3 regions of the Streptomyces sp. NBC_00846 genome follow, and region 2 is predicted to be linked to each of the others. Evidence: riboswitches for the same ligand, from Rfam matches in the RefSeq annotation. Region 2 holds a riboswitch; each other region holds the start of a gene.
What was found. Region 2 has a riboswitch for cobalamin ahead of OG936_RS09330 (hypothetical protein). Riboswitches for the same ligand answer to the same signal wherever they lie in the genome.
Positions count from the first base shown of each region.

Region 1: another riboswitch for cobalamin. It lies ahead of OG936_RS23710 (ribonucleoside-diphosphate reductase subunit alpha); the one in region 2 lies ahead of OG936_RS09330 (hypothetical protein).
Region 3: another riboswitch for cobalamin. It lies ahead of OG936_RS01335 (ABC transporter substrate-binding protein); the one in region 2 lies ahead of OG936_RS09330 (hypothetical protein).

Region 1 is NZ_CP108846.1:5,109,738-5,115,443, reverse strand. It holds gene OG936_RS23725 (GntR family transcriptional regulator) at 1-52, shown strand, start outside; gene OG936_RS23720 (DUF3311 domain-containing protein) at 313-567, shown strand; gene mctP (monocarboxylate uptake permease MctP) at 564-2,201, shown strand; cobalamin riboswitch at 2,350-2,485, shown strand; gene OG936_RS23710 (ribonucleoside-diphosphate reductase subunit alpha) at 2,624-5,053, shown strand; gene OG936_RS23705 (ribonucleotide-diphosphate reductase subunit beta) at 5,053-5,706, shown strand, end outside.
Region 2 is NZ_CP108846.1:2,009,628-2,015,333, forward strand. It holds gene OG936_RS09300 (hypothetical protein) at 1-335, shown strand, start outside; gene OG936_RS09305 (nuclear transport factor 2 family protein) at 394-798, opposite strand; partial or broken gene OG936_RS09310 (glycosyltransferase family 2 protein) at 1,012-1,113, shown strand; gene OG936_RS09315 (ferredoxin) at 1,267-1,500, opposite strand; gene OG936_RS09320 (aldehyde dehydrogenase) at 1,500-2,960, opposite strand; gene OG936_RS09325 (MBL fold metallo-hydrolase) at 3,220-4,272, shown strand; cobalamin riboswitch at 4,332-4,467, shown strand; gene OG936_RS09330 (hypothetical protein) at 4,577-5,706, shown strand, end outside.
Region 3 is NZ_CP108846.1:274,272-279,977, forward strand. It holds gene OG936_RS01330 (FecCD family ABC transporter permease) at 1-76, opposite strand, end outside; gene OG936_RS01335 (ABC transporter substrate-binding protein) at 238-1,278, opposite strand; cobalamin riboswitch at 1,340-1,530, opposite strand; gene OG936_RS01340 (beta-ketoacyl-[acyl-carrier-protein] synthase family protein) at 1,610-2,833, opposite strand; gene OG936_RS01345 (acyl carrier protein) at 2,830-3,108, opposite strand; gene OG936_RS01350 (hypothetical protein) at 3,196-3,363, opposite strand; gene OG936_RS01355 (acyl-CoA dehydrogenase) at 3,369-5,240, opposite strand; gene OG936_RS01360 (beta-ketoacyl-[acyl-carrier-protein] synthase family protein) at 5,255-5,706, opposite strand, start outside.

The DNA.
Region 1 (5,706 bases), 3.1 Mb from region 2:
CCGCGGCGACCGGTACAAGTTCGTGGCCCGCCTGAAGCGGCCGACGGACTGAACCTGCCGCGGCGACCGACTGCTCCCGGTCACCGCACCCCGTACGCACAGCCGCGTCGGCCCCCGTGGACACCACGGGGGCCGTTCGCACGTCCTGGTCCGGCCCAACTCTCGTACGTTTGACAATATTCCGAACATTCGCGCCCACCCGCGGGACCGTTGCCGGACCGCAATGCGGACAGGGGGTGACGGTGGCCGGAAGCCTCCCCTAGATTTCCTGCGCATTACACCAGGTGATCAGCGAGGGGACGGAGTCGCCGCATGCCAGCAGATCCAGAAGGAAAACCACCGACCGTCACACCGGTACGGGTGATCATCGCCCTCTGCCTCATCGCGCCGTTCGTGGCGATGCTCTGGGTGAGTTCGTACGCGAAGGTGGACCCCACCTTCATCGGCATTCCGTTCTTCTACTGGTACCAGATGCTCTGGGTGCTGATCTCCACCGCGCTCACGATGATCGCGTACAAGCTGTGGCAGCGTGACCAGCGCGCCCGCAAGGGGGGTGCGTCGGCATGAAGGACGGCGTGAACGGCGTCGCGCTCGGCGTCTTCATCTTCTTCTTCGTGGCCGTCACGGTCATGGGCTTCCTCGCGGCACACTGGCGAAAGGCCGAGAACGAGGCCAGCCTCGACGAATGGGGCCTGGGCGGACGGTCGTTCGGCACCTGGGTCACCTGGTTCCTGCTCGGCGGCGACCTGTACACCGCGTACACCTTCGTCGCCGTGCCCGCGGCGATCTACGCGGCGGGCGCGGCCGGCTTCTTCGCCGTGCCGTACACGATCCTCGTGTACCCGCTGATCTTCACCTTCCTGCCGCGGCTCTGGTCGGTCTCGCACAAGCACGGCTACGTGACCACCTCGGACTTCGTCCGCGGCCGCTTCGGCTCGAAGGGACTGTCGCTGGCGGTCGCCGTCACGGGCATCCTCGCCACGATGCCGTACATCGCGCTCCAACTCGTCGGTATCCAGGCGGTGCTGGACGTGATGGGCGTCGGCGGCGGCGAGAACACCCACTGGTTCGTCAAGGACCTGCCGCTGCTGATCGCGTTCGCGGTGCTCGCCGCGTACACCTACTCGTCCGGTCTGCGGGCACCCGCGCTGATCGCGTTCGTCAAGGACGGACTGATCTATCTGGTCATCGTGGTGGCGATCATCTACATCCCGATCAAGCTCGGCGGCTTCGACAACATCTTCGCCAAGGCGGGCGAGGCGTTCTCGCAGACCAATCCGGCGACCGGCAAGCCGCGCGGCGCGCTCGCGCCGGGCGAGGCGGGTCAATGGGGTTACGCCACCCTGGCGTTGGGCTCGGCGCTGGCGCTGTTCATGTATCCGCACTCGATCACGGCGACGCTCTCCAGCCGCAGCCGCAATGTGATCCGGCGCAACACCACGATCCTGCCGCTGTACTCGCTGATGCTGGGCCTGCTGGCGTTGCTCGGCTTCATGGCGATCGCCGCCGGAATCAAGGTCGACAACGGCCAGTTGGCCATCCCGCAGCTGTTCGAGACCATGTTCCCGGACTGGTTCGCGGGTGTCGCGTTCGCCGCCATCGGCATCGGCGCGCTGGTGCCCGCCGCGATCATGTCGATCGCCGCGGCGAACCTCTTCACCCGCAACATCTACAAGGACTTCCTGAAGCCGGACGCGACCCCGGAGCAGGAGACCAAGGTCTCCAAGCTGGTGTCGCTACTGGTGAAGGTCGGCGCGCTCGCCTTCGTCCTCACCATGGACAAGACGGTCGCGATCAACTTCCAGCTGCTCGGCGGGATCTGGATCCTCCAGACGATGCCGGCCCTGGTCGGCGGCCTGTTCACCCGCTGGTTCCACCGCTGGGCGCTGCTCGCGGGCTGGGCGGTCGGCATGGTGTACGGGACGGTGGCCGCGTACGGCGTCGCCAGCCCGACCCAGGCGCACTTCGGCGGGTCGTCCAAGGAGATCCCGGGCATCGGCGAGATCGGCTACATCGGTCTCACGGCGTTCGTGCTGAACGTGGTGGTGACGGTGGTGCTCACCTTCGTCCTGAACGCCGTGAAGGCACCCGCCGGGATCGACGAGACCTCGCCGGCCGACTACACGGCCGACGCGGGCGACAAGGGCGTCCAGGTGGAGCTCCCGCCGGCCGCGGCAGGGGCGCCGGGCGGCGGCCGCTGACGGCCGCTCCCACAGCCGTACGACGGCCCGTCGAGCCCCCTCCAGCGGGGCGCGACGGGCCGTCCGTGCGCTCGGCGGCGGGCCGTACGCGCGCCCCGAGTTATGTTGCGCGACACAACATGTGGGGGCTGCCTCAGCGGACGGCCCCCACATGTATGCTCATGCTCGCTGTCGCCGCAGGGGAATCCGGTGCGAATCCGGAACTGTCCCGCAACGGTATGTTCGGTGCGCTTTTGCGCACCCCCGAGTAAGTCCGAGGACCTGCCGACAGTTCATCCGGCTCGACCGAACCGGATGCCAGACGTCCGGGCCTCGCGGTTGGGCCGGTGGACGCCGTGCGGAGTGCTGCCCCGACCCGGGCCCGCCTCTGTCCGGCTGCCCCGTTCCCCGCCGGCCCCGAGCCGAGCGAGGGAGAGCACCACGTGACCATCGCGCCAGCCGATCCGGCTTCAGTCGCCGCGTCCGAAGCGGCCGAGTCCGAGGCAACCGCACACGACGGACCGGGAACCGCGCTGCTGCGGACCCTGACCGGCCTCACCGTCGATCTGCCCGACACCGACCCCGGTCGCGTCGCCGCCGCCGCGCTGCGCGGCCGCAGCGCCCGGGCGGACGAGGCCGAACTGCGCGCGCTGGCCACCGAGGCCGCCGCGGGGCTGATCTCCGAGGACCCCGCCTACTCCCGGCTCGCCGCCCGGCTCCTGACCCTCGCCATCGCCGACGAGGCGGCCGGCCAGGGCGCCGTCTCCTTCTCCGCCTCGATCGCCGTCGGACACCGCGAGGGCCTGATCGCGGACCGCACCGCCGAGTTCGTCGCGCTGCACGCGGCCGCCCTCGACGCGCTGGTGGAGCGTTCGCTGGCCGCCGGCGCCGACGACCGCTTCGGCTACTTCGGGCTGCGGACCCTGCACAGCCGCTATCTGCTGCGCCACCCGCACACCCGCCAGGTCATCGAGACGCCCCAGCACTTCATGCTGCGGGTCGCGTCCGGGCTCGCTGAGAACACTGCACTCGGTTCAGAAGCGGGGCAGCGCGCCCTGGACGAAGTGGCGTCGCTGTACGGGCTGATGAGCCGGCTCGACTATCTGCCGTCCTCGCCGACCCTGTTCAACTCCGGCACCCGGCACCCGCAGATGTCCTCCTGCTACCTGCTGGACTCCCCGCTCGACGAACTCGACTCGATCTACGACCGCTACCACCAGGTGGCGCGGCTCTCGAAGCACGCGGGCGGCATCGGTCTCTCGTACTCCCGCATCCGCGCCCGCGGCTCGCTGATCCGTGGCACCAACGGGCACTCCAACGGCATCGTGCCGTTCCTGAAGACGCTCGACGCGTCCGTCGCCGCGGTCAACCAGGGCGGCCGTCGCAAGGGCGCCGCCGCCGTCTACCTGGAGACCTGGCACGCGGACATCGAGGAGTTCCTGGAGCTGCGCGACAACACGGGCGAGGACCAGCGGCGTACGCACAACCTCAACCTGGCGCACTGGATCCCGGACGAGTTCATGCGCCGGGTCGACGCGGACGGCGACTGGTCGCTGTTCTCGCCCGCCGACGTCCCCGAGCTGGTCGACCTGTGGGGCGACGCGTTCGACGCCGTGTACCGGGCCGCCGAGGCCAAGGGGCTGGCCCGCAAGTCGATGCCGGCCCGCGAGCTGTACGGCCGGATGATGCGGACCCTGGCGCAGACGGGCCAGGGCTGGATGACGTTCAAGGACGCCTCCAACCGGACCGCGAACCAGACCGCCGAGCCGGGCCGCGTCGTCCACTCGTCGAATCTGTGCACCGAGATCCTCGAAGTCACCGACGACGCCGAGACGGCCGTCTGCAACCTGGGTTCGGTCAACCTCGGCGCGTTCGTCGCCGACGGTTCCATCGACTGGGAGCGGCTGGACGCCACCGTCCGTACCGCCGTGACCTTCCTTGACCGGGTCGTCGACATCAACTTCTACCCGACCGAGCAGGCCGGCCGCTCCAACGCGAAGTGGCGCCCGGTCGGTCTGGGCGCGATGGGTCTCCAGGACGTCTTCTTCCAGCTGCGGCTGCCGTTCGACTCCCCCGAGGCCCGTGCGCTCTCCACGAAGATCTCCGAGCGGATCATGCTCGCGGCGTACGAGGCGTCCTGCGATCTCGCCGAGCGGTCCGGCCCGCTGCCTGCCTGGTCGGAGACGCGGGCCGCGCGCGGGGTGCTGCACCCGGACCACTACGACACCGAGCTGAACTGGCCGGAGCGCTGGGAGGCGCTGCGCGCCCGGATCGCGAAGACCGGGATGCGCAACTCGCTGCTGCTCGCCATCGCGCCGACGGCGACGATCGCCTCGATCGCGGGTGTGTACGAGTGCATCGAGCCGCAGGTCTCCAACCTCTTCAAGCGCGAGACGCTCAGCGGTGAGTTCCTCCAGGTCAACGCGTATCTGGTGGAGGAGCTGAAACAGCTCGGGGTGTGGGACGCGCGGACCCGTGAGGCGCTGCGCGAGGCGAGCGGCTCGGTGCAGGGCTTCGCCTGGATCCCGGAGGAGGTGCGGGCGCTGTACCGCACGGCGTGGGAGATCCCGCAGCGCGGACTGATCGACATGGCGGCGGCCCGTACGCCGTTCCTCGACCAGAGCCAGTCGCTGAACCTGTTCCTGGAGACGCCGACGATCGGCAAGCTCTCCTCGATGTACGCGTACGCCTGGAAGCAGGGGCTGAAGACGACGTACTACCTGCGCTCGCGCCCGGCGACCCGGATCGCCCGCGCCGCCTCCGGCCGGGCCGCGGCCACCGCCCCCATTCCCGTACAGCAGGCCTCGACGCCCGACGCGGACGCGATCGCCTGCTCCCTCGAAAACCCCGAGTCCTGCGAGGCCTGCCAGTGATGAGCTCCACCAACTCCGAGAAGAACCTGCTGGACCCGGGCTTCGAACTGACCCTGCGGCCGATGCGTTACCCGGACTTCTACGAGCGCTACCGCGACGCGATCAAGAACACCTGGACGGTGGAGGAGGTCGACCTGCACTCCGACGTCGCCGACCTCGCCAAGCTGTCCCCCGGTGAGCAGCACATGATCGGCCGGCTGGTCGCGTTCTTCGCGACGGGCGACTCGATCGTCTCCAACAACCTCGTGCTGACGCTGTACAAGCACATCAACTCCCCCGAGGCGCGGCTGTATCTCTCGCGGCAGCTCTTCGAGGAGGCCGTGCACGTCCAGTTCTATCTGACGCTGCTGGACACCTATCTGCCCGATCCGGACGACCGGGCCGCCGCGTTCGACGCGGTCGAGGAGATTCCGTCCATCCGTGAGAAGGCGCAGTTCTGCTTCAAGTGGATGGATTCGGTCGAGAAGATCGAGCGGCTGGAGACGAAGGCCGACCGCCGTCGCTTCCTGCTGAACCTGATCTGCTTCGCGGCGTGCATCGAGGGGCTGTTCTTCTACGGCGCGTTCGCGTACGTCTACTGGTTCCGCTCACGGGGTCTGCTGCACGGTCTCGCCACGGGGACGAACTGGGTCTTCCGGGATGAAACTTGCCAC
Region 2 (5,706 bases):
TCAGCGCCCTCATGAAGCTCGCCCCCGGCTCGGTGGCCGCCCTGACGGCGTCCGCGCAGATGCAGCCGGCGGCCGTCGGGACCGAACCCGAAAGCATCTCCATTCCCGCGGAACTCACCGAGTTCGCACCAACGGGGGCGCAGTGGATGCACAGCAGAGTGCTCGACGAGCGCCTGGTGCGCGCCGACTCCGCAGAGCTCTACTTCGACCCGGCCTCGGACACCGTCTACCTCTCGGCCACCAACGTGCACCTGCCGAACGCCGTCACGGTCCACGTCGGCCCGGACGGCAACCAGGTATCCATCACGCCCACGCCGCCGGCACCCACGCCATGAACGACCTCCAGAACCAGGCCATGTCCCGAGCCAGGACGTCGGCCACTTCGATGGTGGGTCAGGCCCTGGCGATATTCCTGCCCGGCATCGGCTCCGCGAGTGCTGTCCGCCATTCAGGCGCACCGAAGGCGTCCGCGAAGTACTGCGTCTCGTGCACCACGTGCCCGTGGGCAAATTCCATAATGCTCACTGAGCGGCTGGGCACCCCGTCGTACGTGATGACGCACTCGCTCACCCACAGATCCCCGCTGCCGACGATCCGGTGAACGGTGAAGTGCCGACTGGCCGGGTGCCCGCCGCGTTGCGCCGAAATCGTCGCTCGGCCCCGGAATCGTTCACCTGACTGGGGGTAGTCGAGGATCGCGTCCGCAGCGTAGATGGCGTGCTCGGCTTCGGTATCCCCGCGTTCCGATGCCCGCCAGTGTTCCTCGAGTGCGGCCCTGGTCCGCGTATCAGGATCCATCGCATTGTTCCTTCTGCAGACGACCGGAGCGATCCGGGGACCTGGTAACGCTTCGAGGCTTCCCCCAGGATGCTGGGCCGTTGAACGTCATGGGCACCGGTAACAGCGCAGACCGCCCGACGCAGCGACTGGCTTCAGGACAGCTGCGGATCAAGATCGGACAACTCATGATGCATGGAGATGCCTGGCGCCCGGTCCGGCGACACGTTCAGGGGCGGATTCCTCGAAGGCGTACGGACGCCGTGCCCGCCCCGGCGGCCGATGCGCCGGCGCACGGTCTGGCGGATGACACGGCTGGGTCGCCCACCCGTCATCCGACCTGATGGACGACCCGGAACCGGTCAGCTCAGGAAACGGACCGACCGCCTCGCCCCCGACCTGGCCTGCATCGACCGCACAGGCCCACGCTCAGACGGATCGTCATGCGCATCGGCTTGCGACCCGTCGCCGCCTCGTCCGCTCCTGCGCCTACTCCTCCGGCGGGAAGACGGCCTCCCCCGAGCCGATCAGCGTGATCGTGATCGCCTCGACCGGGCACCCCTCGGCCGCGGCGAGGATCGTCTCGTTGGCGTCGGTCTCCGGGGCCGACGGGTGGGACTGCCGGGCGGAGTCCAGCGTGAATCCGCCCGGTGCCTGGTTCACGCACATCCCGGAGCCGATGCAGACCCCGCGGTCGACCTCGACGTTCCAGCGGTCCCCCATCACGCCCCCTCGTATCCGGCCGGCAGGTGAATCATCTTGTGCTCGAAGTACTCGGCGTATCCCTCGGGGCCGAACTCCCGTCCCATCCCCGAGTTCTTGTAGCCGCCGAAGGGGCCGAGCATGTCGAGGCTGAAGGTGTTCACGCTGTACGTGCCCGTCCTGACCCGACGGGCGACGTCGATGCCGCGCTCGGTGTCGGCGGTCCAGACGCTGCCGCTGAGGCCGTAGTCCGAGTCGTTGGCGATCCGTACGGCCTCGTCCTCGTCGCCGTACGGCAGCAGGCAGATGACCGGACCGAAGATCTCCTCACGGGCGACGCGCATGGAGTTGTCGACGTCGCCGAAGAGGGTCGGCTCGACGTACCAGCCCCGCTCCTGGGAGGCCGGGCGGCCGCCGCCGGTAAGGATCTTGGCGCCCTCGTCCTGGCCGATCCGGATGTAGTCGAGCGAGCGCTGCTGCTGGCGTCGCGCGACGAGGGGGCCGAGTTCGGTGGCGGGGTCGAGCGGGTCCCCGACCTTCAGCGCACCCGCCGCGGCAGCGAACGCCTCGGCCGTCTCGTCGTAGCGGGAACGCGGCACGAGGATGCGGGTCTGGGCCACACACGCCTGGCCGTTGATCATCCAGGCGAAGGGGACGATGCCCGCGACGGCCGCGTCCAGGTCGGCGTCCGGGAGGATCACGGCGGCGGACTTGCCGCCCAGTTCCAGCGTGACGCGGGTGAGGTTGCGGGAGGCGACCTCCATCACCCGGCGTCCCGCGGCCACGGACCCGGTGAACGACACCTTGTCGACGCCGGAATGCCCGACCAGGTACTCGCTGACCTCGCGGTCGGCCGGCAGGATCGAGAGCACCCCCTCCGGCAGCCCCGCCTCGGCGACGATCTCGGCCAGGATGTAGGCGTCCAGAGGGGATTCGGGCGAGACCTTGAGTACGGCGGAGCAGCCGGCCAGCAGCGCGGGCGCGAGTTTCGCGGCGGCGGTGAACTGCGGGACGTTCCACGGCACCACGGCCGCGACCACCCCCACCGGCTCCCGGCGCACGAGCAGCGGCCCGAGCGCCCCGTCCCGGCGCTCCTCGTACGAGAAGCCGCGGGCGACGGTGATCGCCGCGTCCCACACCATCATCGCGGCGAGCGCCTGCACCATGACACTCGACGTGTACGGGGTGCCGTTCTCCGTGCTGATGACCCGGGCGATCTCCTCGTACCGCGCGGCGAACGCGTCCTTGATCCGGGTGATCACCGCGATCCGTTCGTCCACGGTCATCCGCGGCCAGGGCCCGTCGTCGAACGCCCGTCGGGCGGCGGCGACGGCTCGGTCCACGTCCCCCTCGCAGGCATGCGGCACCCGGCCGATGACCTGTTCGGTGTGCGGGGAGATGACCTCGATGACATCCCGGCCCAGCGGATCGACCAACTCCCCGCCGATGAAAAGTTTTCCGTGTTCGACAAGCTCGGTCATGGCTGCTGCCTCCCGCGGCCCGGCACGTTACCCGACTCATTGTCTGACTCTGTGTCAGAACTGATACCAGTTCCAGTTCCAGGAGTCCACGGCCGCGACGAAGCCCGCCCGGGCACAACGGATCGCCCCTCACCGCCCACGGCGCACGACGTGTGCGCACCACCTACGGACAGTCGACCGGCTACTACTGAAACAAGTTCTGGTTACAGTGGGCGCGACGTACCACAACTGCACGCCGCCGAGAGAGAGATGGGGCCCCATGACACAGGTGACCGCGCAGGTGACCGACCACGGCGGGGGCGTGCACAGCATCAAGGTCCCCATCCCGGACAATCCACTCGGCCACACCCTCGTGCACGTCCTCGACACCGATCGCGGGCCGGTCCTGATCGACACGGGTTGGGACGATCCGGAGGCGTGGGACACGCTCACCGCCGGGCTCGACGCCGTCGGGACGGGTGTCGGTGACATCCACGGGGTGGTCATCACCCACCACCACCCCGATCACCACGGGCTGTCCGGGCAGGTCCGTGAGGCGTCCGGGGCCTGGATCGCCATGCACGCGGCGGACGCGGCGATCGTGCGCCGGACCCGGGAGTCGGAACCGGGTACCTGGCTGAAGTACCTGGTGGCGAAGCTCACCACGGTCGGTGCGCCCGAGGAGCATCTCGCGCCGTTGCGGGCCGCCGCGGCGGACGGGGGCCGGATGCGGACCCTGCCGGGGCTGCGGGCCGCGCTTCCGGACCGGGAGATCGTCCCCGGGGAGCTTCTCGATCTGGCGGGGCGCACGCTGCGGGCCATCTGGACGCCGGGGCACACGCCCGGCCATGTCTGTCTGCATCTGGAGGAGGAGCATCCGGGCAATCTGCCGGGGCGGGGGAGGCTCTTCTCGGGCGATCATCTGCTGCCGGGGATCAGCCCGCACATCGGGCTGTACGAGGACCCGGACGACACGACGGTCACCGACCCCCTCGGCGACTACCTCGACTCGCTGGAGCGCATCGGCGGGCTCGGGGCCGCGGAGGTGCTGCCCGCCCATCAGTACGCGTTCGCGGATTCCGCGGGGCGCGTACGGGAACTCCTGGACCACCACGAGGACCGGCTGACCGGGCTGCTCGCGCTGCTGGCCACACCGCTGACTCCGTGGGAGCTGGCCGAGCGGATGGAGTGGAACCGGCCCTGGGAGCAGATCCCGCACGGTTCGCGGAACATCGCCGTCTCGGAGGCCGAGGCGCATCTGCGGCGGCTGGTGAAGCTGGGTCGCGCGGAGGCGGTGGCGGGGAGCGAGCCGGTGACGTACATCGCGGTGTGACCACCCGGCTACGGCGGCAGCGGGCCCGCGCCGCCACCGGCCCGGAGTCCGTCCGGAGCCGCCCGGTAGAGTGTGCGAGTCGTCATCATGCCCGTTCAGGGGGAAGCCGGTGCAAATCCGGCACTGACCACGCAGCCGTGAACCGTCGTCCAGGACGGTGAGTCGGAATGCCCTGTCCGCGGTCGTGACCGGCTCGCGGCCACCGGAACCCCGGTGGTCGGCACCGTCGAGGTATACGGGGCCGGAGCCTGGTGCGTGAGCGTGCCTGTGCCCGGATCCCCCCGCAGGAGAGGCCCCGCCCGCCATGACCGTACGCCGCAGAGCAGCAACGCTCGCCGCCACCGCCACCGTGCTCTGTGCGGCCGCTGCCCCGGTCGCGATCGCAGCGCCGTCCCCGTCGTCCTCGCCGTCCGCCGCACTGCCGTCCGGGCTGTACGGCACGAAGGACCCCACCTACGACGGTGTCTGGCGGCAGTCGCTGGCCTTCCTCGCCCAGCGGGTAGAGGGCGTCACGCCCGCCGCGAAGGCGGTGGACTGGCTGATCGCCCAGCAGTGCTCCAACGGCGCCTACGCCGCGTACCGGCCCGACGTCTCCCAGCCGTGCACCGACAAGACCATGCTGGACACCAACGCCACCGCGGCCGCCGTCCAGGCGCTCGTCGAGGTGGGCGGGCACCGGGAGACCGTGAACGACTCGGTCCGCTGGCTGAAGTCCGTGCAGAACGAGGACGGCGGCTGGGGCTACGCCGCGGGCGCGGCCAGCGACGCCAACTCCACCTCGCTCGTGATCGGCGCCCTCGCCCGGCAGGGCCAGCGGCTCGGCGACATCACCACCCCCGGCGGCAAGACCCCCTACGACCCGCTGCTGGCGCTCGCGATCCCGTGCGGCGGCAAGGACGGCGGTGCCTTCGCCTACCAGCCCGACAAGGCCGGGAAGCTCGCCGCCAACGCGGACGCCACCGCGGCCGCCGTGCTCGGCACGATGGGCAAGGCCCTGGCCGTCGGGAACAACACCTCCTCCAAGGCGCCCAGCTGCCACCCCGGCTCCGGTCTCACGCCCGAGCAGGCCGCCCAGAACGGCGCCCACTTCCTTGCAGGTGCCCTCGCCACCAGCGGTCACCTCGACCTGGCGCCGATGCCCGGCGCCGCCGACTCCACCCCGCAGCCCGACTTCGGCAACACCGCGGACGCGGTCGTCGCGCTGTCCGCCGCGGGCCACCAGGACGAGACCGCCAAGGCCATGACCTGGCTGAAGAAGAACTCCGGGTCCTGGGCCGAGCAGGGCGGCCCGGCCGCCTACGCGCAGCTGATCCTGGCCGCGCACGCGGCCGGCGCCGACGCCCGCCACTTCGGCGGCGTCAACCTCGTCGACCGGCTGAACGCGACCGGCCCCGCGCCCGCGGCGATCACGACGCCCGACCCGACCGCCGACAC
Region 3 (5,706 bases), 1.7 Mb from region 2:
ACAGCACGAGCAGCGCGACGCCGCAGGCCCACAGGATCCCGCCACGCAGCTTCCGTACACCGTCCCCGCCACGCAGCTTTCGTGTCTCGTCCCCGCCGCGCAGCTTCCGTACACCGTCCCCGCCGCGCAGCTTTCGTGTCTCGTCCCCGCCGCGCAGCTTCCGTACACCGTCCCCGCCGCGCGCGGTCGGTTCGCAGGCGCGTCGCTCGTCCGCCGCCGTGGTCCGCCCGGTGTCCGTCACCCCGCGAGCCCGAACGTGCGCAGCCCGGCGGCGACGCGTTCCACACCCTCGACCGTCCGGATGGACGGGTTCATGGCCTGGCCGCTCAGCAGGATGTACCGCTTGTGCCTGACGGCGTCCATGTTCTTCGTGACGGGGTTGGACTCCAGGAATTCGATCTTCTTCGTGGCGCTCTCGGCGGTCTGTGCCTTGCGGGTCAGATCGCCGATGACCAGGACGTCGGGGTTGCGGTCGGCAACGGTCTCCCAGCTGATCTGCGGCCATTCCTCGTGTGTGTCGTCGAAGACGTTCTTCGCGCCGAGTTCCCCGGTGATGATGCCGGGTGCTCCGCAACAGCCGGCCAGGTAAGGGGCCTTGGAGTCGGAGAACCAGTAGAGGAGGGTGGCACCCGAGGCGTCGATGGACCCGGTCGCCTTCTGCACCCGGGCCCGCAGCCGCGCCACGAGCGTGTCGCCGCGCTCCTGCACGCCGAACACCCTTGCCAGGTCGCGCACTTCGCCGTAGACGCTGTCCATGGTCAGTGGCTCGGTACGGGCTCCGTCGCCGCCGCCGCTGTTGTCCTTGCCGGTGCAGTCGGCGGGCGAGACGTAGGTGGGTACGCCGAGTTCCTCGAACTGTTCGCGGGGGGCGACGCCACCCTTGGCGAGGGTCGATTCGAACGACGCGCTGATGAAGTCGGGCTCCTGGTCGAGGACCTTCTCCGACGAGGGCCGGTTGTCGGCGATCCTGGGGACCTCGGCATTGGCCTTCTCCAGGCCCTTCATCACCGGGTCGGTCCAGGTCGCAGTGGCGGCCAGCCGGTCGGCGAGGCCGAGCGACAGCAGGATCTCCGTCGACCCCTGGTCGACGGAGACGGCGCGGCGCGGCGGGGATTCGACGGTGACGGTGCGTCCGCAGTTCTTCAGCGTCACGGGATATCCGTCGGCGGAGCCGGACTTCGCGGCGGAGTTGCTCGTTCCGCCGCCGCAGGCGGTCAGCAGGACGAGTCCCGCCGTGAGCAGGGCGATGGTGCGGACGGGGCTGGCTATGGACGGCACGGAGTCCCTCTGCGTCTCTGGGCCCATGCGCGGAGCCCGTTGTACGGAGTTCTGCGCCCGGTAGCGGGTCGCAGCCGCCAGCAGGTCTTCGGACTCGGGTTCTGTCGGACGGGACGCCTTCCCAGGACACCCGAGGGTGGTTCCCAGTGGCCGTGGCCCCGCCCGTCCCCCTCACCGCTGCGCGTCAGTTCCGGATTCTCACCGGATTCCCTGACCCCTACGTGGAGTTCGACTGGCCCTGGCAAGCTATCACGCGCATCTGCGCAGTTCATGGGCGGTGTGGCCGGTGGTACGCCGGGCTGTGCTCCCCGTCGCACCACCTGCCTGATGCCTACGGACGCTGTAGAGCGATCACGGCGTTGTGTCCGCCGAAGCCGAAGGAGTGGCTGACGGCGCGCCGGACGGGCAGCCGCAGCGGTTCTTCGGTGACGCAGTTGATGTCGAACTCGGGTGCCGGGGCGTCCAGGTTGGCGATCGGCGGTACGACTCCGCGCTGGAGCGTGAGGACGGTCAGTCCGGCCTCGATCGCTCCGGCCGCCCCCATGCAGTGCCCCAGTACGCCCTTCGGGGCGGTGACGGGCGGCCGGTGCGGGTAGACCCGGCCGATGAGGGCGGCCTCGGTGGCGTCGTTGATGAGTGTCGCCGTGCCGTGCGCGTTGACGTGCTCGACGTCCTCGGCCGCCCAGCCCGCGCCGCGCAGCGCGGCCTCGACCGCCGCCTGGGCGACCGCGCCGGACGGGTGCGGGCTGGTGGGGTGGTGGGCGTCGGTGGTGGCGCCGGTGCCCGCGAGCAGCGCCCGGGCTCCGGCGCCCCGGGCCGCGGCGTCGGCCGCCCGTTCCAGCACCATGACGGCGGCGCCCTCGCCCATGACCAGCCCGGCACGGTCGGCCGCGAAGGGCCGGCACCGCCTGGCCGGGTCGCCGTGCGCCCGGGCCGCGGCTCCGGACCGGGCGAACCCCGCCATGGCGGCCGGGTAGACGATCGACTCGGTGGCTCCGGCGATCGCGATGTCGCACTGCCCGGTGACCAGGAGATCGCGGGCGACGGACAGGGCGGTGACACCGGACGAACACGCGGTGCAGGGTGCCATGCTGGGACCGGTGGCCCGCAACTGGATCGCGATCTCGGCCGCCGGCATGTTCGGGATGGTGAGCAGGATGCCCGACGGCGAGACGGCGTCCGGTCCGTGCCGGTCGAGTACGACGGCCTGCTCGGTCAGCGAGGCGGAGCCCCCGCTGCTGGTGCCGACGACCACCGCGACCCTGCTGCCCTCCCACCGCGCCGGGTCGAGTCCGGCGTCGGCGACCGCCTCCCGGGCGGCGAGGACGGCGAACTTGACGTACCTCCCCATCCGGAAGGACGTACGGCCGCCGATCGCGGCGTCCAGATCGATCCCGTCGACGGTGCAGGCAAAGTCGATCGCGCACCCTTCGAGTGCCGCGACGGTACGCACCGGCGAGACTCCGGCGCACACACCTTTCCAGGTGGATTCGGTGTCGTTGCCGACCGGGGTGATCATTCCCAGGCCGGTGACTGCAACGGCGGGCCTGTTCATCGGGCGTTGCTCACCGGTGCCGAGCCGCTCACCGGCGTCCCGCGGCCCGCTGTCGCGTCGATGAAGCGCGTGATGTCGGCGAGGGTGGCGTTCTTGGGGAGCCTGTCGAAGTCCCCGTCGGCGCCCGCCGTCTCCCTGATGAGGACGGCGAACTCCGCGACGGCGAGGGAGTCCATCTCCAGGCTGTCCATCGTGGAATCCGGGCGGATCTCGGCGGCGGGCACTTTGAAGGTGTGTGTGAGCACCTCGGTGATCTTGGGATGAATCGTACTCATGAGCTTCCTCTCCATCATTCGGTACGGCTGCCGGGGACGGTGGGGGCGTCATCCCGACGCCGGATCAACTGGGTGGCGTGCCTCCAGTTACGCCTTGTGGCGAACCGATTCGGCACCGTTCTTCCGCGGGGGTCCGCACCACCGGGCCAGGACGGCCGCCGTACCCCAGAAGGCGAGCAGCACGCCCCGGACGCCGAGGGCCCCGGCCGCCTCCCGTACCCGGCCGGTCCGCGGGCCCGTTCCGGTCCTGGTCACGGCCCTCATCGGGGTCCCTGAACCGTCGTCGGGCCGCCGTGCCGCTGCCAGGCGGCCGTCGGGTCGTCGTACGCGTCGACGTAGTCGGCCCCCGCGATGGGCCAGTCGGCGAGCAGTTCCTGCGGCAGCGCGAAGGATTCGACGAGGGCCGGCAGCCGGGGGGCGACGGCGGTGATGAGCTGATCCACGGTCGCGGGCAGCCGGTTGACCTGGTCACCTGTCAGATGACCGGCGGCCAGCAGATCGCCGCTGTTCCTGGCGATCCAGTCGAGCGCGAACAGGCGTTGCAGTGTGATGAGTTGCTCCCGGGCGGGCCCGTCCGGCAGACCGGCCACCGCGTCCGCGTACGCCTCGGCCGCCTGCCGGTGGGCGTGGGCCTCGACGCCGCGCAGGGCGGGCCCGGCCGCGGCGTTCCACCGCCCCAGCGGATCGCCGTGCGGTGCGCGGCCCATCCGCTCCCTGGCCCGGCCGAACCAGATCTCCTCCAGGGCCGCCAGGAGCCCGCCGAGGAACCGTGGGTCGGCGAGATCACCGGACGCTCCGCCGGAAGGGGGTGCGCACCCGGCGGTTTCGGTGGCGAAGAGCATTTCCGCGGCCGCCTTGGCGTGGATGGCCAGGTTGTCGCCCTCGGCAGTGATGGCGCCCTCCACTCCGGTGAGGAGTTCACTCATGCCGTTGTTCTCCAGGAGCGCCTGGGCGCCGCACCGTTCACGGCATTCGACGATCACGGACCTGGCCCGCCAGGTGATCCATGCCTTGGCCACGGCGACCAGCCGCTCCGCCGCCTCCGGGCCCGCGCCCGAGCCGTCCTCCCGCCGCTCCCAGCGGTCCAGGGCCCGGCGGTGCAGCAGGCTCATCGCGAAAACGGTGGCCATGGCCACGGCGAGGGGGCCGTGGTGGCTGCGGTGGGCGATCACCGGTACCGGCCGCGAGCCGCGCGGCCCGGAGATGTACCGGTGGCCGCCGTAGCGCACGGCGACGGCGAGTGTCGCGCGCGCGGAGCCGACCGCGCACGCGCTCATCGAGATCTTCCCGGAGGTGACGCGCCCGATCGACATACGGAGTCGATGCCTCCGGTTGCCGATGGTGCTGCTGAACCCGCCGTCGTCGCCGATGCGTCCGTGGTCCCCGCCGAGCAGCGCGTCGCGCCCCACAAAGACCTGGTCGAAGGAGGTCAGGCAGTGGTCCACCGGGCTCCCCATGCGTGCGGGAAGCCTGCGGACCCGTACACCGGGCAGGGCCCGTACGGCATCGGTGAGCGGTACGAGAAAGAGGAAGACCCCCTGATCCGTCCCGTCGACGAGCAGGCGGGCGGCCACGAGCCCCGTCTTGGGGCCGCCCGCCGTACTGGTGTTGGGCATGAATTTCTGGGCGCCCGCGTGCGGGGTGCGCAGCACGAAACCGTCGCGTGCGCGGTCGTAGGCGGCCACGGTCTCGACGGCCGCCACATCGTTGCCGTGCGCCACCTCCGTACAGAGAAAGGTGCCGATGCTGCGCAGCCGGAGGAAGTCCGACAGATCGCGCCGGGTGTCGCCCTCGTGGTCGAGGAGGGTGCCGAGAAAGAGGTTGTAGTGGATGCCCGCCACCGTGGCGAGTGCCGGATCGACCGGCCCGAGCCATTCGTGCAGGGCCGCGAGGGCGCGTGGGTCGGCGGCGAGCCGGGCGCCGCTGTCGAGGCAGTCGTTGAGGACGCGCAGCCGCTCGTACGTGAGACCCAGGCGCTCACCAGGCGTGCGGCGCTCCGGGCGGCGGAACGGTTCCGTGCTGATCAGCCGTTGCCAGAAGCCGTGCTCGCGGCGGTAGTTGTCGCCGAGGAGCACGGCGGTGAGGAGGTCCGTGGACGGTTCGGTGGAGGGGTCGTCGATCATTGCGGTCATGCGACAAGAACGACTCAGCCGACGGCGAGGACACCGGGGGCCGTGCGCCGCGGACCGTCCGGTTCGACGCGCTGGAAGGCGAGCGCGACATTGTGTCCGCCGAAGCCGAAGGAGTGGCTGAGCGCCCGCTCGACGTACTGCGTGCGGGGCTCCTCGACCACGCAGTCGAGGTCGAACCCGTCCGGCGACGAGTCCAGGTTGGCGATCGGCGGGACGAGCCCCTGCTCCAGGGTCAGTACGGTGGCCACCGCCTCGATCGCCCCGCCGGCCGCGAGGGTGTGCCCGAGCACGCCCTTGGGCGCCGTCACCGACGGCCGATGCGGGAACAGATCCGCGATGAGTTCCGTCTCCATAGCGTCGTTCAGTGGCGTCGACGTGCCGTGCGCATTGATGTGATCGATCTCGTCGGCCGCCCAGCCCGCCTCGTGCAGCGCCGCCTCCACGGCCCTGCGCGGGCCGGCTCCGT